Regions from separate parts of the Nonomuraea sp. bgisy101 genome, predicted to be linked through region 1. Evidence: riboswitches for the same ligand, from Rfam matches in the RefSeq annotation. Region 1 holds a riboswitch; the other holds the start of a gene.
What was found. Region 1 has a riboswitch for glycine ahead of gcvP (aminomethyl-transferring glycine dehydrogenase). Riboswitches for the same ligand answer to the same signal wherever they lie in the genome.
Positions count from the first base shown of each region.

Region 2: another riboswitch for glycine. It lies ahead of gcvT (glycine cleavage system aminomethyltransferase GcvT); the one in region 1 lies ahead of gcvP (aminomethyl-transferring glycine dehydrogenase).

Region 1 is NZ_JBYITD010000005.1:165,739-180,491, forward strand. Features, by position in the region: gene clsA (cardiolipin synthase ClsA) at 1-431, shown strand, start outside; gene AC3EO4_RS11450 (sugar phosphate nucleotidyltransferase) at 436-2,931, shown strand; gene AC3EO4_RS11455 (double zinc ribbon and FHA domain-containing protein) at 3,136-3,639, shown strand; gene ftsR (transcriptional regulator FtsR) at 3,663-4,289, shown strand; gene AC3EO4_RS11465 (bifunctional nuclease family protein) at 4,524-4,994, shown strand; gene AC3EO4_RS11470 (MerR family transcriptional regulator) at 5,188-5,808, shown strand; glycine riboswitch at 5,843-5,934, shown strand; gene gcvP (aminomethyl-transferring glycine dehydrogenase) at 6,083-8,923, shown strand; gene AC3EO4_RS11480 (hypothetical protein) at 9,096-9,923, shown strand; gene AC3EO4_RS11485 (hypothetical protein) at 9,907-10,248, opposite strand; gene AC3EO4_RS11490 (alpha/beta hydrolase family protein) at 10,455-11,036, shown strand; gene AC3EO4_RS11495 (DUF5999 family protein) at 11,040-11,237, opposite strand; gene AC3EO4_RS11500 (TetR/AcrR family transcriptional regulator C-terminal domain-containing protein) at 11,478-12,050, opposite strand; gene AC3EO4_RS11505 (hypothetical protein) at 12,221-12,598, shown strand; gene AC3EO4_RS11510 (DmpA family aminopeptidase) at 12,705-13,772, opposite strand; gene AC3EO4_RS11515 (RNA polymerase sigma factor) at 14,052-14,753, opposite strand, start outside.
Region 2 is NZ_JBYITD010000008.1:327,441-342,193, reverse strand. Features, by position in the region: gene gcvH (glycine cleavage system protein GcvH) at 1-384, opposite strand, end outside; gene gcvT (glycine cleavage system aminomethyltransferase GcvT) at 381-1,466, opposite strand; glycine riboswitch at 1,500-1,595, opposite strand; glycine riboswitch at 1,596-1,693, opposite strand; tRNA gene AC3EO4_RS18085 (tRNA-Leu) at 1,743-1,826, opposite strand; gene bcp (thioredoxin-dependent thiol peroxidase) at 1,906-2,379, opposite strand; gene AC3EO4_RS18075 (DUF3618 domain-containing protein) at 2,487-2,816, shown strand; gene AC3EO4_RS18070 (amino acid deaminase/aldolase) at 2,818-4,005, opposite strand; gene AC3EO4_RS18065 (DUF6286 domain-containing protein) at 4,106-4,714, shown strand; gene AC3EO4_RS18060 (hypothetical protein) at 4,714-5,208, shown strand; gene AC3EO4_RS18055 (LysR family transcriptional regulator) at 5,275-6,225, shown strand; gene AC3EO4_RS18050 (M28 family peptidase) at 6,320-9,439, shown strand; gene AC3EO4_RS18045 (hypothetical protein) at 9,594-10,154, shown strand; gene AC3EO4_RS18040 (VOC family protein) at 10,320-10,769, opposite strand; gene AC3EO4_RS18035 (hypothetical protein) at 10,932-11,441, opposite strand; gene AC3EO4_RS18030 (sensor histidine kinase) at 11,598-12,767, shown strand; gene AC3EO4_RS18025 (response regulator) at 12,764-13,435, shown strand; gene AC3EO4_RS18020 (ABC transporter ATP-binding protein) at 13,619-14,368, shown strand; gene AC3EO4_RS18015 (ABC transporter permease) at 14,365-14,753, shown strand, end outside.

The DNA.
Region 1 (14,753 bases):
ACCAGACCAGCAGGCTGGGCCGCCTCATCGACCCGGCCGCCGACAAGCTCTATGTCTTCGCCACCCTCCTCGGCCTGGTGCTCAGGGAGGTGATCCCGTGGTGGCTGGTCGCGATCATCCTGGCACGGGAAATCTTCGTCGGATGTTTCTTCCCCGTGCTCCGCAAATACGGCTACAAGGCACTGCCTGTGCATTTTCTTGGCAAAGCGGCCATGGCCAATCTGATGTACGCCTTCCCGCTGCTCTTCCTGGCCTCGCACACCGGCTCCTGGTATGCCGATATTGCGAGGATTATCGGATGGGCGTTCGCCATTTGGGGAACGGGTCTGTACTGGTGGGCAGGCGTGTTGTATGTGGTACAGGTGCGCCAGCTCGTCACCGCTGCCAAGGGGGAGCTGCGCGAACCCGGGCAAACTGCGACGAAGGAGTGATCGGGTGAAGGCGGTCGTCATGGCAGGCGGGGAGGGCACGAGGTTGCGGCCGATGACCGCGAACCAGCCCAAACCCCTGCTTCCTGTGGTCAACCGCCCGATCATGGAACACGTGCTCCGGTTGCTGCGGAAACACGGCCTGACCGAGACCGTGGTCACGGTCCAGTTCCTTGCCGCGCTGGTGCGCAGCTACTTCGGCGACGGCGACGAACTGGGCATGCGCCTGCACTACGCCACGGAAGACCTTCCCCTCGGTACGGCGGGCAGCGTCAAGAACGCCGCCGACAAACTCCGCGACGACCGCTTCCTCGTCATTTCCGGCGACGCTCTGACCGATATCGATTTATCGGACATGATCCGGTTTCATCGGGAGAATTCGGCCCTCGTCACTATCGGTCTGACGCGCGTCCCCAACCCGCTCGAGTTCGGGATCATCATCGTCGACGATCAGGGCAGGGTGCAGCGTTTCCTCGAAAAGCCCACCTGGGGCCAGGTCTTCTCCGACACGGTGAACACCGGCATCTACGTCATGGAGCCCGAAGTCCTCGACGACGTCCCCGCGGGAGAGGCCGTCGACTGGTCCTCTGACGTCTTCCCCCGCCTGCTCGAACGCGGCGCGCCCATCTACGGCTACGTCTCCGACTGCTACTGGGAGGACGTCGGCACCCACGAGAGCTACCTGAAGGCCCAGGCGGACGCGCTGTCAGGGCGGGTCAAGCTCGACGTCGGCGGCTTCGAGATGTCGCCGGGCGTCTGGGTGGGCGAGGGCGCCGAGGTGGACCCCGAGGCCGTGCTCAAGGGCCCGCTGCTCATCGGCGACTACGTCAAGATCGAGGCGGGCGCCGAGCTGCGCGAGTACACCGTGCTCGGCAGCAACGCCGTCGTGCGCGAGGGCGCCTTCCTGCACCGCGCCGTGGTCCACGACAACGTCTACATCGGTCCGGGCGCCCACCTGCGCGGCTGCGTCATCGGCAAGAACACCGACCTGATGACCGGCGCCCGCATCGAGGAGAACGCCGTCGTCGGTGACGAGTGCGTCATCGAGGCCGAGGCGTACGTCTCCAGCGGCGTCAAGGTCTACCCCTTCAAGACCGTCGAGGCGGGCGCGGTCGTCAACACCAGCGTCATCTGGGAGTCGCGCGGCCAGCGCAGCCTGTTCGGCCCCCGCGGCGTCAGCGGCCTGGTCAACGTCGAGATCACCCCCGAGCTCTGCGTCCGGCTGGCCAGCGCCTACGCCACCACCCTGAAGAAGGGCGACCAGGTCATCACCTCGCGCGACTCCTCCCGCGCGGCGAGGGCGCTCAAACGCGCCGTGATCAGCGCGCTGACCGCGGGCGCCATCGACGTGCTCGACCTGGAGGCCATGCCGCTGCCCGTGGCCCGCTTCCACACCTCCCGCAGGCCCGCCAGCGGCGGCATCGCGCTGCGCACCACCTCCGGCGACCCGCAGAGCGTCGACATCGTCTTCATGGACTCCCACGGCGCCGACCTCAGCCCCACCGCACAGCGCAAGCTGGAACGCGTCTTCTCCCGCCAGGAGTTCCGCAGAGCCTTCCCCGGCGAGATCGCCGAGCTGAGCTTCCCAGCCAGAGCGGTCGAGGACTACGCGCAGGAGCTGCTGCGCTGCGTCGACATGACGGGCGTCAACGACATGAAGGTCGTCGTGGACTGCGCGGGCGGCACCGCCTCGGTGGTGCTGCCCACCCTGCTCGGCCGTCTCGGCGTCGAGGTGCTGACCGTCAACGCCAGACTCGACTCCGCCTCGCCCACCGAGACGCTCGCCGAGCGCCGCCGCGACCTGCAGCGCCTTTCCGAACTCGTCGGCTCCTCACGCGCCTCCTTCGGCGTCCGCTTCGACCCCGTCGGCGAGCGCATCGCCCTGGTCGACGAGATGGGCCAGCTCATCAGCGAGGAGCGGGCGCTGCTGGTGGTGCTCGACCTGGTCGCCGCCGAACGCCGCCGCGGCAGGGTGGCGCTCCCGGTGACCACGACCAGGGTGGCCGAGCAGGTGTGCCGCTTCCACGGCGTCCAGGTCGAGTGGACCTCCACCTCGCTCGACGCGCTCACCTCCGCGGCCGCCAAGCCGTACATGATCTTCGCGGGTGACGGCAGGGGTGGCTTCATCGTGCCGGAGTTCGGGCCCACGGTGGACGGCCTGGCCGCCTTCCTGCGCCTGCTCGGCCTCGTGGCCCGCACCCGTCTGACGCTCAGCCAGATCGACGCGCGGATCCCGGAGGCCAAGCTGCTCAAGCGGACGGTCCCGACGCCGTGGGCCACCAAGGGGGCGGTGATGCGCTCGGTGATCGAGGCCGCCGAGGGCTTCCGCGTCGACACCACCGACGGCGTGCGGGTCGTCGGGGACGACGGGCGCTGGGCTCTCATCCTGCCCGCCGCCTCGGAACCCGCCACCGACCTGTGGGCCGAAGCGCACGATTTCGACACAGCAGAGGCATTCCTTGACAGATGGGCGCGCGTCGTGGAGCAGGCCGCAGGAACGTGACAACACAAGTGGCGCGGCGGCATGGACCTTGGGGGCGGCTCGGCGGTAACTTTGTCACCGTCCGAACCGCCGTGCGGCGTCCCGCCTTGACCTTTGCCAGTGATCAGCGTAAGTTGCGGCATTCGCAATCGTGAACGAGCGAGAGGCGTGGGGCGTCCTGATCAACCGTCGCCGCGTTCTCGCGGTAGGAGGCCGAGCCGATAGATGCCGTACGTCTACTGTACGCAGTGCGGTCATGCCAACCCCGAGGATGCCCGTTTCTGCTCCCGGTGTGGGTCGCCGCTGACCAGACATGAGGTCTCGGGAGACACCACCTCGACGATCTCCGTCGCGGGAATCGAGGCGTATGAGGCGGAGACGGCCGACGCCCTCCTTGCCGAGCGGGCCGCCGTCGAGCAACTCCCGCCCGGCGCGGCGCTGCTCGTCGTGACACGCGGCCCCAACGCGGGCAGCCGCTTCCGCCTCGACCGTGACCTGACGACGACGGGCAGGCACCCCGAGAGCGACATCTTCCTCGACGACATCACGGTCTCGCGGCGGCACGTGGAGTTCTACCGGCATCCCGGTGGCGCCTTCACCGTCCGCGACGTCGGCAGCCTCAACGGCACCTACGTCAACAGGGAGCGCATCGAGGAGGTTCCCCTCCACAGCGGCGACGAGGTGCAGATCGGCAAGTTCCGCCTCGTCTTCCTCACGCGGGGCGCATGAGCTCCCAGGCGGCGCGGTCGCACATGAGCATCGGGGAGGTGCTCGCCCTGCTGCAGGGCGACTTCCCCGATGTCACCATCTCCAAGATCCGTTTCCTCGAGAGCGAGGGGCTGATCGAGCCAGAGCGCAGCCCCTCCGGGTTTCGCAAGTTCACCTACATGCACGTGGAGCAGCTGCGCTTCATCCTCACCGAGCAGCGCGACCACTACCTGCCGCTGCGCGTCATCAAGGACAAGATGGCCGAGGAGCTCGGCCGCCCGCGGGCCCTGCCCGAGGCCAAGGAGGTCAGGTTCAGCCGCGCCGAGCTGCTGGAGGCCAGCGGGCTCGACGACGAGACGCTCACCGAGCTCGAGGACTACGGCCTGCTCGCGCCGGTCGCCAGGCGCTATGACGAGGACGCGCTGAACGTGGCCCGCAGCGTCGGCTCCCTGGCCAAGTACGGCCTGCACGCCAGGCACCTGCGCGCGGTCAAGGCCGCGGCCGAGCGCGAGGCCGGTCTGGTCGAGCAGACCGTCGCCCCCATTCTCAAACGGCGCGCCCCCGGCGCCATCGGCGAGGCCGGCGAGACGGCCAGACAGCTGTCGGGGCAGCTCCTCGACCTGCACGCCGCCCTTCTGCGGGCCGCCGTCCGCTCTGTTCTCGGCGGCTGAGTCCCGGCCGCCATACCCGTTCGGGACACGTCCGGCGCGCTCCCGCGCGGCCGCTGCGAGAGTTTCGAACGCCCGCTCCGCCGACGCCGCAGGGGGTGGAGGCGGTGAGCGAAGGGATCACGGAGGCGGGTAGGTTGGCTGGGAGCCTCAGGGGCAGGGATATTACTTACCCAGTGGGTGTTACGTTGAAGTGCGGAAGATTCCGGCCCATGGATCGTGAATTCGGAGCAGCCCGTGTTGCAGATGGAGGTAGTGGGCGTTCGCGTTGAAATGCCCACAAATCAGCCGATCGTTCTGCTCAAGGAGGCGCAGGGTGAGAGGTTTCTCCCGATCTGGATAGGAATGACCGAAGCCACGGCCATCGCCCTTGCCCAAGCGGAGGAGCCGCCGCCCAGGCCATTGACCCACGACCTGTTCAGGGATGTGCTGAGCGCGCTGGGCGTCGGCCTGCGCGCGGTCAACATCGTCGCTCTGCGTGATGGGATCTTCTTCGCCGATCTGGTGTTCTCCAACGGCGTCGAGGTCAGCGCGCGCCCGTCCGACTCCATCGCCCTGGCACTGCGCACCGGTGCGCGGATCTTCGCCAGCGAGGAGGTCGTGCAGGAGGCCGGGGTGATCATCCCTGATGACCAGGAGGATGAGGTGGAGAAGTTCAGGGAGTTCCTTGACACCATCACGCCCGAGGACTTCGGACGCGCTGGGTAGGACTCCCTTCGTGAAGGCTCGTACCCTTGGCCGACACCTGGGGTACGCATTTCACTGCATTTACGCTTCACGACGCGCCGAGCCGGATCGTTGACTGCGGATGGTCACGGTCCTACGGTGCAAGTGAAACCTGTGGTTGTCCTTTGCGAACCCCCAGATCAGACCACGGGATGAGAGAAAGCCGGAGGTCCGCGTGGCGGTCAGCAGCGGCGAGGGAAAGACGGCCGGCCAGGAAGACCCGGTGCGGCGCGAGAGTGCGCGCCAGCGTGCGGGTGAGCAGGGCCTGCTCTTCGACGAGCAGCCTACGACTCTGCCTGGCGACATCGGCTATCGCGGCCCCACGGCCTGCGCGGCGGCCGGCATCACCTACAGGCAACTGGACTACTGGGCGCGCACGGGCCTGGTCGAACCCACGATAAGAGCCGCTCAGGGCTCGGGTTCCCAGCGCCTCTACAGCTTCCGCGACATCCTGGTGCTCAAGGTCGTCAAGCGGCTGCTCGACACCGGCGTGTCGCTCCAGCAGATCCGCACCGCCGTCCAGCACCTGAGAGACAGGGGCGTCGGCGACCTCAGCAGGATCACGCTCATGAGCGACGGAGTGAGCGTCTACGAGTGCACCTCGGCCGACGAGGTCATCGACCTGCTGCAAGGCGGTCAGGGAGTGTTCGGTATCGCGCTGGGCAGGGTCTGGCGCGAAGTCGAGGGATCGCTCGCGGAGCTGCCGGGGGAACGGGCGGCGGTCGAGGACACCGTCCCGGCCGACCATCCCGCTGACGAACTGGCCCAGCGCCGCAAGGCTCGCCGACTGGGCTGATCCCCGAACGCTGGTAGCCTAGGCCTGTAGCTGACGACCCCGTGCGGGAGAGTCCCCGGGCATCCGGGGCGCCGAAGGAGCAACCCTCCCCGGAATCTCTCAGGCATCCAGTACCGCTCGGGTGAGGCAACTCTGGAAAGCAGGCACGCCAGCCAGGCGCGTCTCACCGACGGTGCAAGCCCGCGGAATCGCGGGCGAACCTCTCAGGTTGATGACAGAGGGGGAGACCCGGCATAAGCCCGTGCGCTCTCCATCAGCCTTGGGAGGCAGATCCATGACCGAGCCCCTCAGCGACCTCGCTGCCCCGCCTTTCGCGACCCGTCATATCGGTCCCTCGGACGCCGAGCAGGCCAAGATGCTGGAGGCGGTCGGTTTCGAGTCGGTCGCCGACCTCGTGGCTGTCGCCGTGCCCGAGGCCATCAGGGCCAAGGACCAGTTGAGGCTGCCCGCCGCGGCCGGCGAGACCGAAGTGATCGCCGAGCTGCGGGCGCTGGCCGACCGCAACAAGGTGCTCACCTCGATGATCGGCCTGGGTTACTACGACACGATCACCCCGGCCGTGATCAGGCGTAACCTGCTGGAGAACCCCGGCTGGTACACCGCCTACACGCCCTACCAGCCCGAGATCTCCCAGGGCAGGCTCGAGGCGCTGCTCAACTTCCAGACCGTCGTCTCCGATCTGACCGGCCTCGACGTGGCGGGCGCCTCCCTGCTGGACGAGGCCACGGCCGCCGCCGAGGCGATGACGCTGGCGCGCAGGGCCGGCAAGTCCAAGAGCAACGTCTTCGTCGTTGACGCGGACGCGCTGCCCCAGACCAAGGCCGTCCTGGCCACCAGGGCCGAGCCGCTGGGCATCGAGCTGGTCGTCGACTCCCTCGACGGCGAGCTGCCCGAGTGTTTCGGCGTGCTCGTGCAGTACCCGGGCGCCTCCGGCCGCCTGCGTGACTTCCGCGCCCTGGCCGAGGCGGCCCACGCGCACAACGCGCTGGTGGTGGCCGCCGCCGACCTGCTGTCGCTGACGCTGGTCGCCGCCCCCGGCGACCTGGGCGCCGACATCGCGATCGGCTCCTCGCAGCGCTTCGGCGTGCCGTTCGGCTTCGGCGGGCCGCACGCCGCCTACATGTCGGTCCGCGAGGGCCTGCAGCGGCAGATGCCGGGACGGCTCGTCGGCGTGTCGGTGGACGTCGACGGCGACCCCGCCTACCGCCTGGCCCTGCAGACCCGCGAGCAGCACATCCGCAGGGAGAAGGCCACCAGCAACATCTGCACCGCCCAGGTGCTGCTGGCCGTCATCGCCGGCATGTACGCCGTCTACCACGGCCCCGAGGGGCTGCGCCGCATCGCCCAGCGCACCCACCGCATGGCCGTCACGCTCGCCGCCGCCCTGCGCGGGGGACGGGTCGAGGTCGTCCACGACGTCTTCTTCGACACCGTGCTGGCCCGCGTGCCCGGCAGGGCCGCCCAGGTCGTCGCCTCCGCCGCCGAGCGCGGGATCAACGTGTGGGCGGCCGACGCCGACCACGTCTCGATCGCCTGCGACGAGAAGACGACCCTGGCCCACCTGGAGCAGGTCGCCGCCGCGTTCGGCGTGAGCGTCTCGCTGACCGACCTGGCCGGTGAGGACGCGCTGCCCGGGGAACTGGTCAGGGAAGGCGACTACCTCACCCACCCGGTCTTCCACAGCCACCACTCCGAGACCTCGATGCTGCGCTACCTGCGCAGGCTCCAGGACAAGGACATCGCGCTCGACAGGTCGATGATCCCGCTCGGCTCCTGCACGATGAAGCTCAACGCCACCACCGAGATGGAGCCCATCACCTGGCCCGAGTTCGCGGGCATCCACCCCTACGCGCCCGTCGAGCAGGCCGGCGGCTACGTCGAGCTGGTCGAGACGCTGGAGGGCTGGCTGGCCGAGGTGACCGGCTACGACGCCGTCTCCATCCAGCCGAACGCGGGCTCGCAGGGCGAGTTCGCCGGGCTGCTGGCCATCCGCGCCTACCACCGCGCCAACGGCGACACCCACCGCGACGTCTGCCTCATCCCCTCCTCCGCGCACGGCACCAACGCCGCCAGCGCCGTCATGGCGGGCATGCGCGTCGTGGTCGTGGCCTGCGACGACGACGGCAACGTCGACCTGGCCGACCTCGACGCCAAGATCGCCAAGCACGCGGACACGCTGGCCGCGATCATGGTGACGTACCCGTCCACGCACGGCGTCTACGAGGAGACGATCACCGAGGTCTGCGCCAAGGTCCACGAGGCGGGCGGCCAGGTCTACGTCGACGGGGCCAATCTCAACGCCCTGGTCGGTCTCGCCAAGCCGGGCGAGTTCGGCGCCGACGTCTCCCACCTCAACCTGCACAAGACCTTCTGCATCCCGCACGGCGGTGGCGGGCCCGGCGTGGGTCCCGTGGCCGTCCGCGGTCACCTGGCCGCCTACCTGCCGGGACACCCGCTGCACAACGGCTCGCCCGTCGGCCCCGTCTCGGCCGCGCCGTACGGCTCGGCCGGGATCCTGCCGATCTCGTGGGCCTACGTCAGGATGATGGGCGGTGAGGGCCTCAAGGCCGCCACCGAGCAGGCCATCCTGTCGGCCAACTACCTCGCCAGGCGCCTGGCCCCGCACTACCCCGTGCTCTACACCGGGCGTGGCGGCCTGGTCGCCCACGAGTGCATCATCGACCTGCGCCAGATCACCAAGGAGACCGGCGTCACGGTCGACGACGTGGCCAAGCGCCTGATCGACTACGGCTTCCACGCGCCGACCATGTCCTTCCCCGTCGCGGGCACGCTCATGATCGAGCCGACCGAGAGCGAGGACCTGGCCGAGATCGACAGGTTCGTCGAGGCGATGGTCGCCATCCGCGGCGAGATCGCCAAGGTGGCCGACGGCTCCTACGACAAGACCGACAACCCGCTGCGCAACGCCCCGCACACCGCGGAGTCGCTGGTGGCCGACGAGTGGACGCACCCGTACACGCGGACCGAGGCCGCCTACCCCGTCCAGGGGCTGCGCGACGGGAAGTACTTCTCGCCCGTGCGCAGGATCGACCAGGCCTACGGCGACCGCAACCTGGTCTGCGCCTGCCCGCCCCTGTCGGCGTACGAGGACTGACCGATCGAGCGACCGAGGACGGGCGGCCTTCCCACGGAAGGCCGCCCGTCCGGCTTCGTCGGGCCGGAGCCAACACCGGTGCACAGGATGGTCATGTCGGGCGACGCGGCGGCCCGAAATCGTTAGGCTCGACGTTGATCGCCATCGGTTGGTCGCCGTCGAAGGAGCCTTGTTGACGTCCCCCGAGCTCGACACCCCGCTGACCACCGGCCCGCTCGAGCGGGCCCGCCGTCTCGCAGAGAGCGGCGATCTGGAAGGCGCGGCCGCGATCTTCGCGGAGCTGTCCGCCGACCCCGAGGGTCACGACAGGGCGCAGGCCGCCGTCGGGCTCGCCGTGGTGCTGGAGGAGCGGGGCGACCTGGCGGGCGCCAGGACCGCCGCCCGGGCCGCGCTGGCCACGGGACACCCCGAGTACGCCGCGCAGGCCGCCTGCCACCTCGCGCGCGGCTTCGAGCGGGAGGGCAACGCCGAGCAGGCCAGGGGCGCGTGGCAGGCCGTCATCGGCGTCGGGACGGCCGCCTATCTTCCCCTGGCGCATCTCGCGCTGGCTCACCTGGCCACCGGAGAGGAGGAGGCCGAGCGCGAGCTGCGGGCGGCGATCGCGGTCGGCGACCCCGACCTGAGCTCCCGCGCCGCCCAGGAGCTGGCCGAGCTGCTGCTGGACGGCGGCGAGCCTGGAGAGGCGGCCGCGGTGCTCGTCGAGGCGCTGCCACTGGCTGAAGGCGCGCACGAGGGGCGGCTGCGGGTCCTGCTCGGCATCGCCCACCTCGAACTGGCGTGCGCCGAGTTCGCCGGCGCGGTGGAGTTCAGCCAGGAGGCGGAGACCAGCGCGTTGGCCATCGAGCTGCTCGCTCGCACGCTGCCGCTACGGGGGCGCGCCGACGACGCCGAGCGCGTCTGGGACTACGGCCTCACCCACCCCGACGAGGAACTGGCCGCGCAGGTGCGCCTGCGACTCCACCGCGACCTCGACGCGGAGTCCCTCAGTCCCGGCGCATGAGGGCGCCGGCGGCGGCCACGTTGATGATGACGATGCAGATCCACACCAGGGCCAGGCCGGCGAAGCCCGCCTGACCCCCGGCGATGGCCGACAGGGGGATGGCCATGCCCATGGAGCCGAGCGCGATGGGCGCGATCGGGGCGGCGCCCTTGTCGCCCTTCTTCTTCTTGGACGGGCGCTGGGCGCTCACCTCCGCCCTGACCCGCTCGGCGATGGTGGCGTCGAGCTTGGCGACGAAGGACTCGACGAGGGCGGCCTCATAGTCGGGACCCAGGTCCTTGCGGGTCTCAAGGGTGGCTCGCAGCTCGTCACGGATCTCAGACATGCGGCCAATGTCCCACGGCGTCCGACGCGCTGCCATCCTTCCCCGGAAGGATCCCTCCCGCCCCGCCATGAGGGTCGACCCTGACTCCCGCGCCGCGCCCGGGACTCCCGGGCGCCCCTGCCGAGGACGCCGACGTCCAAGCCCGAGGGTGTGGGTCGGTGCGGAGCGGGAAAGGCCCGGGCGGCTACCGTGGGAGGGTGGAGATCATGACGCCGCGGGGGGCGGCACTGGTCGACGTCGACGAGGTCGAGCGGCCCAGGTTCCTGCTGGTCCTCACTCACGGCTCGGCCGGCGGCGTGGACGCGCCCGACCTGCTGGCCGTACGAGAAGCGGCCACGGCCATGGGGGCCACGGTGGCCAGGGTGACCCAGCCGTTCAGGCGGGCCGGGGCCAGGGCGCCGGGCTCGCCCGTGCGCCAGGACGAGGCGTGGCTGGCCGTCATCAAGGAGCTGACCGGGCGCTGGCCGGGGATCCCGCTCGTCCAGGGCGGCAGGAGCAACGGGGCCAGGGTCGCGTGCCGTACGGCCGAGGCGGCGGGCGCGGACGCGGTCGTGGCGCTGGCCTTCCCCCTGCACCCACCGGGAAAGCCGGAAAAGTCGCGAGCGGACGAGCTGCGGGGCGCTGGGGTGGACGTGTTGGTCGTGAACGGGGACAGGGATCCCTTCGGGGTGCCCGACGCCGCCGACGCGGCACGCCTGGTTGTGCTGCGAGGGGAGGGGCACGACCTCAAGAAGGACCCCGCGAAGGTCGGTGAGGTGGTCGCCGACTGGCTCGCGGGGCGGTACTGACGGTCAGGCGGCGCCGACCAGCGGCAACGGCCTGTGGGGGGCGATGACGTCGCCGCTGGGCAGCAGCTCCCCGGTGTCCTCGAACAGGACCACACCGTTGCACAGCAGGCTCCATCCCTGCTCGGGGTGCGACGCGAGCGTGCGTGCGGCCTCGCGGTCGGGCGCCTCAGCAGACGGACAGGCCGGGTCGTGCGGGCACATCGGCGTGCCTCCGATATCTCTTGGGTGGCTCCCTCGCTGGAAGCGGCGGGGGAGCGGCTCTGGGCTGTTTCGTATTCTGCGCCAAGTGTGCGGCGTGCGTCACAGTTTCCGACATAGCCCGTTCGGACGATTCAAGGAGGATCCCCGGGGGTGGTTCAGACCATGTGACCCACGACACAGGGTGCCTTACACAAGATAACGGACCAACGTCGACACGCCGACGGGCTGGTAAACCCTGGGTTATGAGGCCAGTCCTCGCAGCATCGCCTCCAGGCCGCGCTCGAAGTCGGCGTCGGCGCGCTCGTCGCGGCGGGTCCATGTGTCGCGCTCCGGGTCGGCCCAGCCCGACTGCTGGACCTCCACCGCGACGCTGCCGAAGACGAACGCGCGCATCGTGCGCACGGCTTCGGCGGCCTCGGTCAGCCCAGCGTCCGTCAACTGCTCGACCTGCTCCATGATGGCGATCGCCGTAGCCCCTTTGGGGGGTTTGGTCAGGGCCAGCGCGAGCACTCCCGGGTGCTCCCTGAGGGCCTCTCTTTGCGCTCTGCACCACTGTCTGGCCGTCTCCTGCCAGCTCGTGGCGGGATCGACCTGGATGGCGGTCACGTGCTCGGCCAGCGCGTCCATCAGCGCCTCCTTGCCGCGGGGCAGATGGTGGTAGATGGCCATGGCCTCCACCTGGAGCGCGTCGCCGAGCCTGCGCATGGTCAGCCTGCGCAGGCCCTGGCCGTCGGCGATGTGGAGGGCGGCGTCGATGATGCGCTCGCGGGACAGCGGGACGGGCGGTCGCTTGGCCGGCATGGAGATCACCATGCCATACTTTGTAAAGGCGGTCACCTGTTTCCCCATGGGCGTGTCGAAGCCATGGGATGCCGTACGGCCCGGGTGTGGTCACCCGAGTGGGTGTTCGGGCGCCGGACCGCGTACGCTACCGGTCGTAACGAGTGAAAGGGAGCTGTCCGATGGCGTTTTTCCGTCCGCGTGTGAGCCGTGAGGCCGAGGTGCGCTTCCACGCCGACCAGGAGATCTCCAAGAGCTTCCCCGAACTGATCGAGAAGGCCAGGCAGGCCGAGTCCGTGGTGCACGACCTGCGCGAGGCCGACGCTCCGGAGTTCGAGCTGCGCGCGGCGGGCCTGCTGTTCGACAAGGCGCTCACCGACGCCCTGAGGGCGGCCGAGGCGGGTCAGCGCTCCACGTTCGGCGTGAAGGCCTACGACGACCGCATCGCCCGCCGCAAGGCCAAGGCCACGCCCGACGGCGCGCGCTGGACCGCCGAGGTCGACAAGCTGCGCACGCTCCGCGAGGAGAACAGGCTCACCGGCATCCCGACCCTGCCCCGCCTGGTGCCCTCCGCCCGCTGACCGGGCGCTCCTGGCACGTCTGGTTCCGCTGCCGGAACCGGGCGCACCCGGTTCCGCCGCCGTACGAGTGCGCACGCTGTCCCCGCGGCGGCGTGCGCTTCGCGTGTCAGGACGTGATGAGGTCGATCGTGCGGGCGATCGGCAGCGCGGGGGAGCGGTGCCCGTTCCTGCCGGTCATCTCCTCCGCCCCGGTGAGGGCGTTGAGCACGGACTCCTCCACCGCCTCCACCACGGCGGCGAAGAAGGGGTCCAGCCGCCCCCACGGCACGAACCGCAGGCTCTGGTAGTCCTCCTCGGTGACGAAGCCGCTCGTCAGCGCGCCCGCGTTGGCCGTGGACAAGGCCAGGAAGATGTCCCCGGAGAAGTGGCTGCCCGTCGTGCCGGTCCTGGCCAGGCCCAGAGGCACCCTGCGGGCCAGCGCCTTGCACTGCCCGGGGAGCAGCGGCGCGTCGGTCGCGATCACCGCGATCACCGAGCCGGCGCCCGAGGGGGCGTACCAGTTCGTGGTGCCCATCGGGTCGTCGTCGAGCAGCAGGGGCCCGACCCTGTGCCCCGCGATGGTCAGCTCATGACGGCTGCCGAAGTTCGCCTGCACGAACACGCCCACCGTGCAGGTGTCGGAGCCGTGCTCGACCAGCCGCGAGGCCGTACCGGAACCGCCCTTGAACGAGTAGCAGTTCATTCCGGTGCCGCCGCCGACGTTGCCCTCGGCGACAGGGCCCGACGCGGCGGCCTCGATGGCCTGGGCGGCGTGCTCCGGCCGGACGTGCGGGGCGTTGATCTCGTTGAGGTAGCCGTCCCACGTCTCGGTGACCACCGGCAGCAGCCACTCGGCGGCCAGGCGCGGGTGCGCGCCCGCCACCCAGTCGATCACTCCCCGGTGGACGGTGCCGACCGCGTGGGTGTTGGTGATCGTGACGGGGAGGGTCAGCGCGCCGATCTCCTCGATCCACGCGGTGCCGGTCATCTCGCCGTTGCCGTTGAGGGAGTGGGTGGCCGCCGCGCACGGCACGCCGACGCCGTCCCTGCCCCTCGGCAGGATCGCGGTCACGCCCGTGCGGGCCCCTCCCTCGGTCAGGGTGACGTAGCCGACCTCGACGCCGGGCACGTCGGTGATCGCGTTCCAGCGGCCTGGGCGACCGTCAAGGGTGATCGGCAGGTCGCGGGCTCTCATAGGGCTCTCCTCGGTCTCCGGGATGGCCGCCGTCGTCATCCTCGTGGTGGAGAAGCGGTCGCCCCGGGGCAGCTCGTCGAGGCCGGCCGGGCCACATCCGCATTCTTCGGCACGCCTGCCGATCACGGCAAGGCCCCTGCCTCGCCTCGGCCCGTACCCGCTGCCCGGCGCGTCCCCCGTGGCCGGCGCCGAGGACGCCCGTGGCGGGCGCGTGGGCCTGCCGCGCGCACGAAGAACGCCCGGCACCTCACGGGTGGTGCCGGGCGTTCGCTTCGGTGGCTAGCTCGCCCAGTCGAGCAGGGGGCGAGTGTTGCTCGGATGGCGCAGCTTGGACAGGGATTCCTTCTCCAGCTGGCGGATCCGTTCGCGGGTCAGGCCCAGGTGCTTGCCGATCTCGTCCAGGGTGTGCGGCTTGCCGTCCACCAGGCCGAACCGCAGCGCCATGATGCGCGCCTCGCGGGGCGACAGGTTGTCCAGGACGCCGCGCAGCTGGTCACCCAGGAGCTGGCGGTCGACGATCTCCGACGCTTCGGGGGAGTCGACGTCCTCGATCAGGTCGCCGATCGTCGTCTCGCCGTCCTCGCCGATCGTGGCGTTGAGCGAGATGGGCTGGCGGCTGGTGCGCAGCAGCTCCTCGATCTGGTCGGGCGTCTTGTCCAGCTCGACGGCCAGCTCCTCCGGCGTGGGTTCGCGGCCGAGACGCTGGTGCATGTCGCGCTCCACACGCGACAGCTTCGACAGCATCTCCAGGACGTGGACGGGCAGCCTGATGGTGCGGGCCGAGTCGGCGAAGCCGCGCTGGATCGCCTGCCTGATCCACCACATCGCATACGTCGAGAACTTGAAGCCCTTGGTGTAGTCGAACTTCTCCACCGCGCGGATCAGGCCGAGGTTGCCCTCCTGCACGACGTCCAGCAGGGCCATGCCGCGGTCGGTGTACTTCTTGGCCACCGACACGACCAGACGGAGGTTGGCCTCCAG
Region 2 (14,753 bases), on a different contig from region 1:
GTCGCCTGACGTGAGCGCGGTGTACTCCTCCGCGCTCAGCAGGTCCTCGGGGTCGCCGGACATGCGGACCCTGAACATCCAGCCCTCGCCGTACGGCTCGCTGTTGACCAGGTCGGGCTTGTCCACCACGGCCTGGTTGACCTCGACGACCTCACCGGCCACCGGGGCGTAGATCTCGCTCACGGACTTGGTCGACTCGACCTCACCGACGGAGTCACCGGCCTCGAACGTCGCCCCGACCTCGGGGAGCTGCACGTAGACCACGTCGCCCAGCGCCTCGGCCGCGTAGGCGGTGATGCCCACCGTCACGGTCAGGCCGTCGTCGAGGCCGCCGACCCACTCGTGCTCCTTGGTGTAGCTCAGGTCGTCAGGGATGGTGCTCACTTGTTCCTCCTGTAGAAAGGCAGCTCAACCAGGTCCACAGCCTCGTGACTGCCCCGGATGTCAACGGTCAGACCTTCTTCTATCCCAGTGTCCACGTACGCCATCGCGATGGGCCTGCCGAGGGACTGCGACGGGGCGCCGCTGGTCACCTCTCCCACGACGGCACCGTCCTTGGTGACAGGGAATCCGTGGCGCGGGACCCTGCGGCCCGTCGCGACCAGGCCGACGAGGCGGCGGCGCGGCGGAACGTCCTTGGCGGGCTCGAGCGCGGCCCTGCCGACGAAGTCGCCGGGCTTGTCGAACTTCACCACGCGGCCGAGCCCCGCGTCGAACGGCGTGAGCGAGACGTCGAGCTCGTTGCCGTACAGCGGCATGCCGGCTTCGAGGCGGAGCGTGTCGCGGCTGGACAGACCCGCGGGCATGATCCCGTACGGCTCGCCCGCCTTGGTCAGCGCGTGCCACAGGGCGACGGCGTCGGCGTTGCGGACGAACAGCTCGAAGCCGTCCTCGCCGGTGTAGCCGGTGCGGGCGATGAGCGCCTCGGCGCCGGCGACGGTGCCGGGCAGGCCCGCGTAGTACTTCAGGCCTTCGAGGTCGGCGTCGGTGAGGGCGGAGAGGATCTCCTGGGCGCGCGGGCCCTGGACGGCGATGAGCGCGTACTGGTCGGAGCGGTCGTCGACGACGGCGTCGAACCGCTCGGCGCGCTCGGTGAGCCGGTCGGCGACCATGAGGTAGTTGGAGGCGTTGGCGACGACCATGAACTCCTGGTCGGCCAGCCGGTAGACGATGAGGTCGTCGAGCACGCCGCCGCTCTCGTTGACGATCATCGTGTAGCGGGCGCGGCCGGGCGCGAGCGCGGACAGGTGTCCGACGAGGGCGTAGTCGAGCGCCTCGGCCGCCTGCGGCCCGGTAACGAAGATCTCCCCCATGTGGGACAGGTCGAACAGCCCGGCCCGCTCGCGGACGGCGTTGTGCTCGGCTGACTCGCTTCCGTAGCGCAGCGGCATGAGCCAGCCGGCGAAGTCGGTCAGCGTCGCACCGAGACTCTCGTGTACGTCGCGCAGCGGTGTCGGTCGGGACATTGTTCGCACCTCAGAATGGGTCGGATGCCAGGATCCTCCCCCTCTGTCATCGGTGCCTGAGAGCTTCGCCCGGGTTTGCCGGACTTTCACCTTCGGCGAGGCCCCGCAGGCCTGCTTTCCAGAGGTCACCTGGCCCGCGCGGTCCTTTGCCTTGAGAGGTTCGCGGGGAGGGCTTGCTCCTTCAGGGTTCCTGGCCGGATGCCAGGACGCTCTCCCGCGTGGGTTCATCGGTGTCTGTAGGCAAGAGTAGTACGGATTGGCCCGCCAAGGGAAAGGTGCGGGCGGGGGGACTCGAACCCCCACAGTGTCTCCACCAACAGGACCTAAACCTGCCGCGTATGCCTATTTCGCCACGCCCGCGCATCCGCCATCAGCTTAGCGCCCGGGCAGGGGCGGAGACACTCGTTTGCGATCAAGCCCGCGAGCTTGATCGAAGACGTCAGGCCAGCCCCAGCTTCTTCTTCAGGCCCGCCACGTGCCCCGTGGCCTTCACGTTGTAGAGGGCCTGCTCGATCTTCCCGTCGGCGTCGATGACGAACGTCGAGCGGATCACGCCGACGACCTCCTTGCCGTACAGCTTCTTGGCGCCGTACGCGCCGTAGGCCTTGTGGACCTCCAGGTCGACATCCGACAGCAGCGGGAAGGTCAGCGCGTCGCGCTCGGCGAACTTCACCAGCTTGTCCGTCTTGTCCTTCGACACGCCGAGCACGACGAAGCCCTCGTCGGTCAACCGGCCGAGGTTGTCGCGGAAGTCGCACGCCTGCTTGGTGCATCCGGGCGTCATCGCGGCGGGGTAGAAGTACAGGATGACGCGCTTGCCGCGGTAGGCGTCGAGGGAGACGGCGTCGCCGCCGGCCACGGGTAGCGTGAAGTCCGGAGCGGCGTCTCCCGGCTGGAGCTTGGTTTCGGTCACGGGCTCAACCTAACCAATCGGCGGGACACATTTCGCCCTCGGCCTTCGCCCGCTGTGCCGTACGGCGATGCGACCTGACAGACTGATCACCCTGAGAGAGGAGAGCCATGGCCGACACCGACCCTGATGAGCTGGAGCGCAAGATCGCCCAGACGCGCGCCGAGCTCGCGCAGACCGTCGACGCCATCGCCGACAGGGTCAGCCCCAAGCGGGTGGCCCAGCGGGGCGTGGAGGAGGTCAAGTCAAGGGCCGAGCATTTCGTGGCGTCGGTCGGCGACCTCGTGGGGGTCACACCCAAGCCGGTGCGTTTCGGCGACGAGCCCGAGGACGTGTGGGAGGACGAGCGGCCGATCGGCACCGCGCTGATCGCCGTGGGCGCGGTGCTGGTGGTGGGCGCGGCGATCATCCTGTGGCGCGGCAGGCGCCGCAGGAGGTGAGTCAGAGGAAGGTCTTGCCCTCGCCCCTGTAGGTCGGGACCTCCTCGACGACCTTGTCGCCCTCGATCAGCAGCAGCGTGGCGAAGCGCTCGCACAGCTCACCCGCCTTGGCGTGGCGGAACCACACCCTGTCGCCGACCCGCAGGTCCTCGGCGGGCTGGCCGAGCAGCGGGGTCTGCACCTCGCCCGCGCCCTCGTCGCTGGAGTAGCGCAACCCGGCCGGCAGGTACGGCTGGGGCAGCCGCGAGGGGCCGGGCGCCCCCGAGGCGAGGTAGCCGCCGCCGAGCACCGTCACCACACCGAGCGCCGGACGCCGGACGACGGGCAGCGCGAACAGCGCCGCGGGGCGACCGCTGAAGCCGCGGTAGAAGTCGAAGAGCCGGGGGTGGAAGAAGCCCGAGCCTGCCGCGCACTCGGTGACGGCCTTCTCCCTGACCGTGCGATCGACGCTGCCGGTGCCGCCGCCGTTGACGAACTCCAGCTCGGCCAGCTGCCTGACGGCGTTGACGACGCGGCCGCGCCGTACGATCAGCTCGCGGGCCGAGCGGGCCTGCATCAGCCTGATGACGCGGGCGAAGGCCGCGTTGCCCGGCGGGTCGTCGCCCACGCCCGCGATCTGCGCCTCGTAGGCCATGAGGCCGACCAGGCGGAAGGCGGGCCGCTTGGCGATCTCGGCGGCCAGGTCGGCGGCGTGGACGGGCTCGCGGACCGGCGAGCGCAGCGCGCCGGCGCGGAACCGCCCGCCGAAGGCGACGTACCCGGCGTCGAGGTCGAGGCAGAGTCGCAGGACGGGACCGGCGTCATGGATCGCCGACTCGATGAAGTCGAGGTGCTCGACGGAGTCGACCATGAGAGTGATCTCCCGCGCCGCCTCCTCGGAGGCCGCCAGCGCGGCCAGCGCCGCCCTGTCGGCGGTGGGGTAGGCGACCAGCACGTCGGTGAAGCCGTGCGAGACCAGCCACAAGGCCTCGGGCAGGGTGAAGGCCATGACGCCGCGGAAGCCGTCCATGGCGAGGATGCGCTCCAGGATCGGGCGCGAGCGGACGGACTTGCTCGCCACCCTGATCGGCTTGCCGCCGGCCCGGCGGACGAGGCTCTCCGCATTGGCGCGCAACGCCTCCAGATCGAGGATCGCGAAGGGCGGCTCGAACTCGGCGGTGGCCCTGTCGTAGCGCTGGCGGTCGTCCATAGAAGCAGGGTAATACCGATTTTCGTCGGCAAAGATCCCGTAAACCGGCGGCGGGGAAGGCTTTATGGCCTGGCGGGTCCCTGTACCTCTGGTCGGTGTGATGACAACACTCCAGGAGCGCCTGCCTGGCGGAGCCGCTCTGGGCGAGCGTGAGACGCCCCGCCGCAGGGCGGCCAGAGTGCTCAGACCTGCGCGTACCCCCGCGGGCGTGGCGGTGGCCTTCACGCTGTCGGCCGGGCTGGCGCTGGTGTCGGCCGAGATCCTGGCCACGCTGATGGGCGGCAGGCTCGGACTCGTGCCGGTCGACGAGGTGGTCGCCATGGCGGCCGCGACCCCATGGTCCGACCCCGCTCTGATGCTGGGAGCGCTGGGGGTGGCCGCCACGGGCCTGGCCCTGCTGGGGCTCGCCCTGGTGCCGGGCAGGTGCAGGCTGGTGGCGCTGGAGACCGCCGACCCGAAGATCGTCATGGCCATCACCAGGACGGGGTTGCGCAGGACGCTCAAGTCCGTGGCCGAGGACGTCGACGGGGTGCGCAGCGTGCGCGTGCGGCTGCGCCGCCGCCTGATCGAGGTCGCCGTCGTCTCCGACGCCGAGCGGTCAGGCGAGATGCTGCGCAGGACCGGCGCCGCCGTCGGCGAGCGGCTGAACGGGCTCGGCGCGATGTGCGCGGGCGAGGTCGTGGTGCGGCTGCGCAGGAGGGGGCTCTGATGCGGCAGTACTCCGGCAACAGGATCGGTCTCGGCGTGGTCGGCGCGGTGCTGCTGGGCGCGGGCGTCTACGCCTACCTGCGCGGCGGCGGCGAGCTCGGCAAGGGCAGGAACACCATGGTCCTGGAGGCCGACCTCGACGGCTTCGTCGCCGCGCACCCCTTGATCTCGTGGGGGCTGGCGCTCGCACTGGTGCTGGCCGCCATGCTGGCCACCCGGTGGCTGTTCATGGCGCTCGGCTGGGGCAGGCTCGGCAACCGGTCGGGCACGGGTACGGCCCTGCTCTGCGTGGGGTTGAAGGACGTGGACGGGATCAGCCGTACCAGCGTGCGGGTGGTGGGTGAGGACCGGCTGCGGCTGGCGGTGACCTGCCCCGTCACCGCCGACGTGGGCGCGGTGGTGACCAAGCTCGACCGCGAGATCGTCGGCAGGGTCCGCCGCGACATCGGCGAGGACGACATGGGCGCGATCGTCCGCGTGCACGTCCGTCGCTGACGTGCCCCCGTGGCCGCCACCTGATTGGGCCTTACTGGAAAGCTTCTTTACTTTTAAGCTCGCGGTGTGGACCTTGAGGTTCGTCACCTGCGGGTGCTGTGCGCCATAGCGGACACGGGAAGCATCTCCAAGGCGGCCGCGACCCTGGGCATGTCGCAACCCGGCATCGCCGCGCAGCTGCGCAGGATCGAGCGGATGGTGGGCGGCCCGCTGTTCGACCGCTCGCACGACGGTGTGAGCCCCACCCCGCGAGGCGAGTGGCTGCTGACGCGCTCGCGCTCGCTGCTGCCCGCCTTCGACGAGCTGCGGCGCGACGCCGCCCGCTACGCCACGCCGCCCGGCGGGCCGCTGCGGATCAGGGTCGGGTGCGCGCCGACCCGGCTGGCCATCTACCTGGCCCGCAGCCTGGATCGGCTGCTTCCAGGCGCGGAGGTCAGCCTGCGCACCGAGGCGACGTTGGACCCGCTGCCCGGGCTGCTGGAGAGCGAGCGGATCGAGTTGGCCACCCTCGACGACTATCCGGGGCACGAACTGGTCGCTCCGCGGGGCACGCGGTACGCGGTGATCGCCACCGAGCCGCTGTTCGTCGGGCTCTCCTCCCGCCACCGCCTGGCGGGGGCCGAGGAGGTCGAGCTGCGCGACCTGGCGGGAGAGGACTGGGCGCAGCCCGCGCTGCTGGAGTCGGGGCCGCGCGAGCACATGCTGACGACCTGCGCCGAGCACGGCTTCACGCAGCGGGTCGCCTACGGGGTGAACCTGGAGGTGGCGCTCGACCTGATCGGCGAGGGCAGGTGCGTCGGGCTGTTCCAGGCGACCGCGCCCGCGAGGGACGGCATCACGATCAGGCCGCTGCGCGGCGCCCCGCTGCGCTTCCGGCACCTGCTGGGATGGCACGAGAAGGGTCCGCTGGCGCCGCTGGCCGACGACCTGGTGCAGACGGTGACCAAGACCTACTGGAGCGAGGCGCGGCGCGCGCCGGCGTATCAGGCCTGGCTGAAGCGACACGGGCGGATATAACGCAAAATTATAGGAAAATGTTGGGTTACTAAGGCTTTTACTCTCGCGGTCAACTTGGGGCAACTCCCGCCTAGACCCCCCGAGGAGCACGAGAGTGAAACCCACCCTCCGGCTGGGTGCCGCCGCCACGCTCGCGTTGGCACTGGTCATGACCACGACCGCGGCGGCGGATCCGCCCACCCCCGCGGAACGCCGCAACGCCGTCTCCGCCGCCCAGAGCGCCCTCCTGGCCAACAGCGAGGCCCTCTTCGCGACCCCCGACGACGACTTCACGCTCGTCTCCTCGGTCAGCGGCGTGCGCGGCCTGCAGTACCTCACCTACGCCCGCACTCACGCGGGCCTGCCCGTCTACGGCGGCGACGTCGTCGTCGCCACCGACGAGTCCGGCCAGGTCGTCCAGCAGGTCACCACCGGCCAGCGGGCCAGGCTCGCCGTCCCCGACGCCGCCACCGTCAGCGCGGGGCAGGCCGCGCTGACCGCCCGCAAGCGCGTGCCCACGGTGTCCGCCGTCGGCACGCCGACCCTGTCGATCCACGCGGCGGGCGAGCGCCCCCGCCTCGCATGGGAGGTGGTCGTCGAAGGGCTGACCGCCAAGGTGCCGAGCAAGCTGCACGTCTACGTCGACGCCGTCACCGGAACGATCGTCGACGAGTGGGACGAGGTGCGCGCGGGCACCGGTAACAGCTACTACAACGGCAACCCCGTGCAGATCGCCACCTCGCCCTCGTACTCCATGGTCGACCCCGGCAGGCGCGGCATCCAGTGCGGGGGGCAGAACGGCCAGGCCTACACCGGCACCGACGACAGCTGGGGCAACGGCACAGGGACCAACCTGGAGACCGCCTGCGTCGACGCGCTGTTCGCGGTCCAAAAGGAATGGGACATGCTGCGCGACTGGCTGGGCCGCCAGGGGATCGACGGCCGCGGCGGCGGCTTCCCCGCGCGTGTCGGGCTGGCCGAGGTGAACGCCTACTGGACGGGCTCCTACACCACCTTCGGCCGCAACTCCGCGGGCACCCAGCAGCTCACCGCGATGGACGTGGTCGGCCACGAGTTCGGCCACGGCATCTTCCACACCACGCCGGGCGGCCCGGGCAGCGGCAACGAGACCGGCGGGCTCAACGAGTCGACCGGCGACATCTTCGGCGCGCTGACCGAGCACTACGTCAACGAGCCCGCCAACCTCGACCCGCCGGACTACCTGGTGGGCGAGGAGGTCAACCTGAGCGGCTCGGGCCCGATCCGCAACATGTACAACCCTTCGGCGCTCGGTCACCCCAACTGCTTCCGCCTGCCCGCCCCCGAGGTGCACGCGGGCGCAGGACCGCAGAACCACTGGTTCTACCTGGTGGCGGAGGGCACCAACCCGCAGGGCAAGCCGGCCAGCTCCAGATGCGACAACGGCCAGGCGATCACCGGCATCGGCATCCGCAAGGCCGGCGAGATCTTCATGAGCGCCCTGAACACCAAGACCCAGCCGTGGACCCACGCCAAGGCGCGCGTCGCCACGCTCAACGCGGCCAAGACCCTCTACCCGGGCAGCTGCGTCGAGTTCAACGTCGTCAAGGAGGCCTGGTCAGGCGTCAGCGTGCCGCAGCAGACCGGGGAGCCGACCTGCCAGCAGGGCAGCGACTTCACGGTGGCGCTCGATCCGGCCTCGCGCACGGTCCAGCCAGGCCGGCAGGCGTCCACGACCGTGCGGACGACCGCGATCGGAACCGCACAGTCGATCACCCTCGGCACCGGCACCCTGCCGTCGGGCGTGACGGCGAGCTTCTCCCCCGCCACCATCACCGCAGGCCAGAGCGCCACGCTGACCCTGTCCACCTCCTCGGGCACCCCGGTCGGCACCCACTCCGTCAGCGTCCTGGCCGACGGCACGGAGGTCGACAGGCAGGCCGCGTTCTCGCTGACCGTCGGCACGCCGCCCGACCCCGGCACGCCCGACATCCCGGTCGCCAACATCACCGCGCACCTGAGCCAGCTGCAGAGCATCGGCCCGCGCCCCTCGCCGAGCACGGGATACACCTCCGCGCTCACCTACATCAAGGGCAAGCTCGACGCCGCCGGCTACACCACCCAGGTCCAGAACTTCACCTACGGCGGCGCCACCCACCAGAACCTGATCGCCGACTGGCCCGGCGGCCCCGGCAACCAGGTCGTCATGCTGGGCAGCCACCTCGACAGCGTCAGCGCGGGACCCGGACTCAACGACAACGGCTCGGGTTCCTCCTCGATGCTCGAGCTCGCGCTCACGCTCGCGGGCCGCAACCCCACCCTGACCAAGCACGTGCGCTTCGCCTGGTGGGGCGCCGAGGAGCTGGGCCTGCGCGGCTCGCAGCACTACGTGCAGACCAGCGGCGTGTCCGGGATCGAGGCCTACCTGAACTTCGACATGACCGGCTCGCCCAACCCTGGCTACTTCGTCTACGACGACGACCCGCAGTTGCAGCGGCTGTTCAACGACTACTACGCCTCCATCAACGTGCAGACCGAGATCGAGACGGCGGGCGACGGCCGCAGTGACCACGCCCCGTTCAAGAACGCGGGCGTCAGGGTCGGGGGCGTCTTCACCGGCGCCGAGGCGATCAAGTCGGCCGCCCAGGCGGCCAAGTGGGGCGGCACCTCAGGCCAGGCGTTCGACCGCTGCTACCACTCCGCGTGCGACACCTACCCGGCGAACGTCAACACCACGGCGCTCGACCGCAACGCGGACGCCGCGGCGTACGTGTTGTGGAAGCTCGCCGTCGGCGGCACCGCGGCCGACGACTACTCGGTGACGCTGAACCCGTCGTCGGCGACCGTCCAGCCGGGACAGACCGCCACGGCGACGCTCAGCACGCAGGTCACCTCGGGCGGCCAGCAGAGCGTCACGCTCTCGGCGGCCGGCGCGCCCGGCGGGGTGAGCGTCACCATCAGCCCGCAGACGATCACCTCGGGCCAGACCGCGACGGTGACGCTCGCCACGGCCTCGGGTACGGCGCCGGGGGCGTACCCGATCACCATCGAAGCCGACGGCGCCAGCGCCGACCACTCGGCCCGCTTCACGCTGACGGTCGGCGGCGACGGGGAGACCACGTGGGCCGCGTGGACGCCGTACACGGTGGGTGACGTGGTCGTCTACCAGGGCGTCAGGTACCGCTGCAGGATCAGCCACACCTCGCTGCCGGGATGGGAGCCGCCGAACGTGCCGGCGCTCTGGCTGCCCATCTAGGCCCTTTCTCAGCGGCTACGGCAAGCGGGCGGACGGCCACCGGGGTCACCGGTGGCCGTCCGTCGTTCACGCCTCCTCCAGCGGGACTCCGGCGGGCCGCCGTCACGTCATCCAGAAATCGCCATTACCGGATAAATCGGGCACCATATCCCCCATGCCCCGCAGGCCCCTCCTTTCCCTGGCGTACCTCGTCCCGGCCCTCACACTCGCCGCCACGGTCGTCGTCACCAGGACCGCCGACACCGAACTGGTCCTGCTCAACGACACCCTCGACCACCCCGTCCTGTTCGGTCTCGCCGCTCTCCTCCTCGGCGGCCTGGGCGTGCGCGAGCTGGTCAGGCCGACGCCATGGGCGCGGGCCGCCGTCGTGATCGCGACGATCGCGGGCATGCTCGGCTGGATGGGCTACGGGATCCGCTGGTCGGTCTTCACCTCCTACGAGGTGGCATCCGTGAAGGGGCCGGGCACGCTCACCCTGATCGTGCGGGAGCAGAGCGGCCTGTTCGAGAGCAGCATGGCGCTCAGCGTCCGCGACGGCGCGGGCCTGCTCAGCCGCGAGTGGTCGCTCGGCTGTCCCGACCTCGACCTCACGCGGGACGAACTTCACCTCGTCCGGTGGGCGGGGAGGAACAGGGTCGAGGCGCGCGTCCCCGGCGAGAGGCCCGTCGGCGTCGACCTGGACACCTCCGGCCGCCCCACCGGGGTGTGCGGCTAGCCCCGTTTTCCGCACGTGCCGCTTCGTCCCTGATACCCGTCCACACCCCGTCCTTCTCTTCCACCCAAGCCTCCCTCTCTTCCAGAAGGACCCAGGCAGAAAGTGCGGCGGAGGGCGAGGGATGCGGAGACACGGGATAGCCGTGATGACGTGCGGAATACGGCGCTAGACCACGTCGAACTCGTTCTGCTCGGGATCCATCATCGCCACCGCATAGTGATCAACCCCGGGCTGCGACAGCACCCGCACAACGGACGCCCCCGCCTGGACAAGCCGCTCCACCTCGGCGTCCACCCGCGCTTTCCGGGTCTCCAGCGGTACGTCCTCCCGCTTGCCGCCCACCTTCACATCCAGGTGGAACCGGTTCTTGACCACCTTGCCCTCAGGCACCTGCTGGAACCAGATCCTCGGCCCGTACCCCTCGGGATCGACGATGCTGTCGCTGCCGTCCCCCTCGCCCAGCTCGTCCTCCGGCACTCCGAGACTGCGCCAGTAATCCCGCCATGTGTCGAATCCACCCGGCGGCGGCTCCACCGTGTACCGCAGCGCGCCCGCCCAGAACCGGGCCATCCGCTCGGGTGCCGCACAGTCGATGACCAGCTGATAAGAAACCATGGCAGCCATCCTGCCGGACCCATCCGACAATTTGCTCGGCCTGCGCATGCCCCGCGACTGCGGCGCACGCTGTCTCGCCGGCCACGTCATACCGCGACGACGATCACCACAGCCACCCGATGATCTTCAAACGACCTCACGTGCGGAAAACGGGGTAGCCGGTCAGCCCGTCGGCGACGGCACCGGAGTGGGGAGGCCGGTCCTCGGCGGCAGGGACATCGTGGGGACGGGCGGCATGGGCTGCACGGGCGCCTGCCGGGGATACCTGTACCGGTACGGGGGCGCGCAGGCCGTGCCGCCGTCAGGGGTGTACCAGCAGTCGGCGGGCGGCTGCATGCCGTACCGGCCGGGTCCCTCCCAGTGGGACACGCGGTGCCGGTCGCCGTGGTCGGCGACCCTGAACAGGATCGCGACCGCACCGCCGCCGAGAAGGCCGCCGATCAGCAGTCCGATGAGCCCCGCGCCGATGATCTGGGCGTGCCGCTGCCGGACGAACGTCGCGAAGGTTTCGCGCGGAGGTGGCGGCGGTCCGAAGACGGGGCCATTCTGCGGAGGGCCGGACGGCGGTTCCGAGGGCGGGCCCGAAGGTGGTGATGGGGCGCTCTCAGGGTCCGGGCCGCGCGATGCTTCCTCTTCACCGCGCGGCCCTGCGGCGTGATCATGATCCGCCATCACGATCTCCCTTTACTCGCCCAGAGGGCGCTCCCAGAGATGACAATGCCCGACGCCCTATAAATAGCGCGTAAATGTGGCATGCGACCAGGGTCGTACATTGACCTCCGACTCCAGGGGGAAGGACGGCCACGAGGCGATACGTACAGTGAGGGAGTGTTCGGCAAGATTCGAGCGTGGTCGCAACGCCGCCGCATGCTCGTGGACGTCCTGTGGGTCACCCCGCTGATCGCGCTGTGCGCGGCCCTGGCCACGACCTACACCCAGTCGCCGGCCAACGCGCCCGTCGACCTGGTCGGCTACCTGCTCCTCTCGACGGCGCTGCTCGTACCCCTCTTCTGGCGCAACAGCCATCCGCGCTCCGTGTTCGCGCTCGTCTCGCTGACCAGCTTCGGGCAGTGGCTGGCAGGCGTCGACGCCTTCCCCGCCAACTCGGCGGTGCTCGTCGCGATGTACGCCATGGCCAGCCGATGCAGGTTCAGATGGGCGCTGGCGGCCGGCCTGGTCTCGGAGCTCGGCATCTTCCTCGCCCTCTCCCACTGGGACACCGTCAGCCTCGGCATGTTCCTGAGCTGCTCGTTCTTCGTGATCATGATCTGGCTGACCGGCATCTACGCCAACACGCGCCAGCGCTACCTGGAGGGCCTCGAGGAGCGGGCCGAACGCGCCGAACGCGAACGCGACCAGCAGGCCAGGATGGCGGCGGCGGCCGAGCGGGCCAGGATCGCCAGGGAGCTGCACGACGTGGTGGCCCACAACGTCAGCGTGATCATCGTTCAGGCCGACGGGGCGAGCTTCGCCATCGACAGCGACCCCGACCAGGCGCGGCAGGCCGTACACGCGATCTCCAAGACCGGCCGCGAAGCGCTGGCGGAGATGCGCCGCCTGGTGGGGGTGCTGCGCGACGACCCGGCAGGCACCGCCCCCGACGCCGCCGACTACACCCCGCAGCCGGGCCTCGCGCAGCTGGAGGACCTGGTGCGCGGCTCCGGCCTGCCGGTCGACCTGCGCGTCACCGGCACCCCGCACGAGCTGTCGGAGGGCGAGCAGCTGGCCGTCTACCGGCTGGTGCAGGAGGCACTGACCAATACCCTCAAGCACGGGGGGCCTGGCGCGAGGGCCACGGTGGAGATGGAGTACGGCATGCGCGAACTCGTGGTGCGCGTCACCGACGACGGCAGGGGCGCGGCCGCGCCCCTGAGCGAGGGTGGGCACGGCCTGCTCGGCATGCGCGAAAGGGTCTCCATGTACGGCGGAGCCGTCCAGGCCGCCCCCAGACCGGGCGGCGGCTTCGAGGTGCTGGCCAGGCTGCCGGTCGCCGCATGATCAGGGTCATGCTGGTCGACGACCAGCAGTTGCTGCGCGCGGGCTTCAAGATGGTGCTGGGCGCCCAGCCCGACATCGAGGTGGTCGCCGAGGCGAGCGACGGCGTCACGGCGCTGGAGCTGCTGAAGCAGGTCGAGGTCGACGTCGTCCTGATGGACGTGCGCATGCCCCGCATGGACGGCGTCGAGGCGACCAGGCTGATCGAGGGCCCGAAGGTGCTCATCCTGACCACGTTCGACCTCGACGAGTACGCCTACGCGGCGATCAAGGCGGGCGCCTCCGGCTTCCTGCTGAAGGACGTGCCGCCTTCCGACCTGGTGAGCGCGATCCGCTCGGTCCACAACGGTGACTCGGTGATGGCGCCGAGCGCCACGCGCAGGCTGCTGGCGAAGTTCGCCGCGCAGCTGACCACCGAACGGCTGCCCGACGGCAGCCTGCTGACCGCCAGGGAACAGGAGGTCATGATGCTGGTGGCGCGCGGGCTGTCCAACACCGAGATCGCCGGGCGGCTCGACCTGGCGGAGGCGACGGTGAAGACGCACCTGGGCAGGGTGCTGGCCAAGCTGGGGCTGCGCGACAGGGCGCAGGTGGTGGTCTACGCCTACGAGGCCGGGCTGGTCGTCCCGTCCGACCGGCTACCACCCCGACCTCAGGACCGGCTGCGGTAGCGGCCGATCCGGGACGGGCCCCTTGTGCGGGGCTTTCGTCGCGGGGACCGGATCGGTGGTTCGGCGGTTCCAGGGATGTCCCCCGGATCGGCCGAAAGGCTGATCCGGGTCATCTGAGGTGTGACAGGAAGTCCCTCCTCGAGTCCCAGGGAAAGCCGTCTTGTCCCTCATAGCGTCTTCTGCGTGACAGCGACACAGATATCCCTCAGGCCCGCCGTGGTGGCCACCGGACTGACGAAGACCTACGGACAGGGCGACACGCGGGTGCACGCGTTGCGCGGGGTGGACGTCTCGTTCGCCACCGGCGCCTTCACCGCGATCATGGGCCCGTCGGGTTCGGGCAAGTCGACGTTGATGCACTGCCTGGCCGGGCTCGACACGGTCACGAGCGGCCACGTCCACATCGGCGACGTCGAGCTGACCGGGCTCGGCGACAAGCAGCTCACGCTGCTGCGCAGGGACAGGATCGGCTTCATCTTCCAGGCGTTCAACCTGCTGCCGACGCTGACCGCCGAGGAGAACATCAGGCTGCCGCTGGAGATCGCCGGACGCCAGGCCGACACCGTGCTGTTCGACCGGGTCATTCAGACCGTGGGCCTGAAGGACAGGCTCGGCCACCGGCCGACCGAGCTGTCCGGCGGCCAGCAGCAGCGCGTCGCCGTCGCCCGCGCCCTGATCAGCAAGCCACAGGTGATCTTCGCCGACGAGCCCACGGGCAACCTCGACTCGCGCAGCGGTGCCGAGGTGCTGTCGTTCCTGCGCACCAGCGTCCGCGAACTGGGCCAGACCATCGTGATGGTCACCCACGACCCCGTCGCCGCCGCCTACGCCGACCGTGTCGTCTTCCTCCGCGACGGCGAACTGGTCAGCGAAGTGGCCCAGCCCTCGCCGCAGTCGGTGCTCGACACGCTGATGAGGCTGGAAGCCAAGTGATCAAGACGACCCTCGCAAGCCTGCGGGCGCATCGGCTGCGCCTGCTGCTCACCTCCCTGGCGATCGCGCTCGGAGTGGGCTTCATCGCGGGCACGTTCGTGCTCACCGACACCATCGAGGCCGGGTTCGCGCAGAAGGTCACCGCGGACGCCGAGAAGGTGGCCGTCGCCGTCCTGCCGAAGCCGGGCGCGCAGGCGCTCCCCGAGAAGCTCGTCGAGCGCCTGCGCGGTCTCGACGGCGTCACCGACGTCCAGGGACAGGTGCGCGGCAACGCCCCGCTGCTGGGCAGGAACGGCAAGACGATCGGCGACCTGCCGACCACCGCGATCTCCGCGACCACCCGCACGACGATCACGGACGGCGCCGCCCCCGCCGGGGACGACCA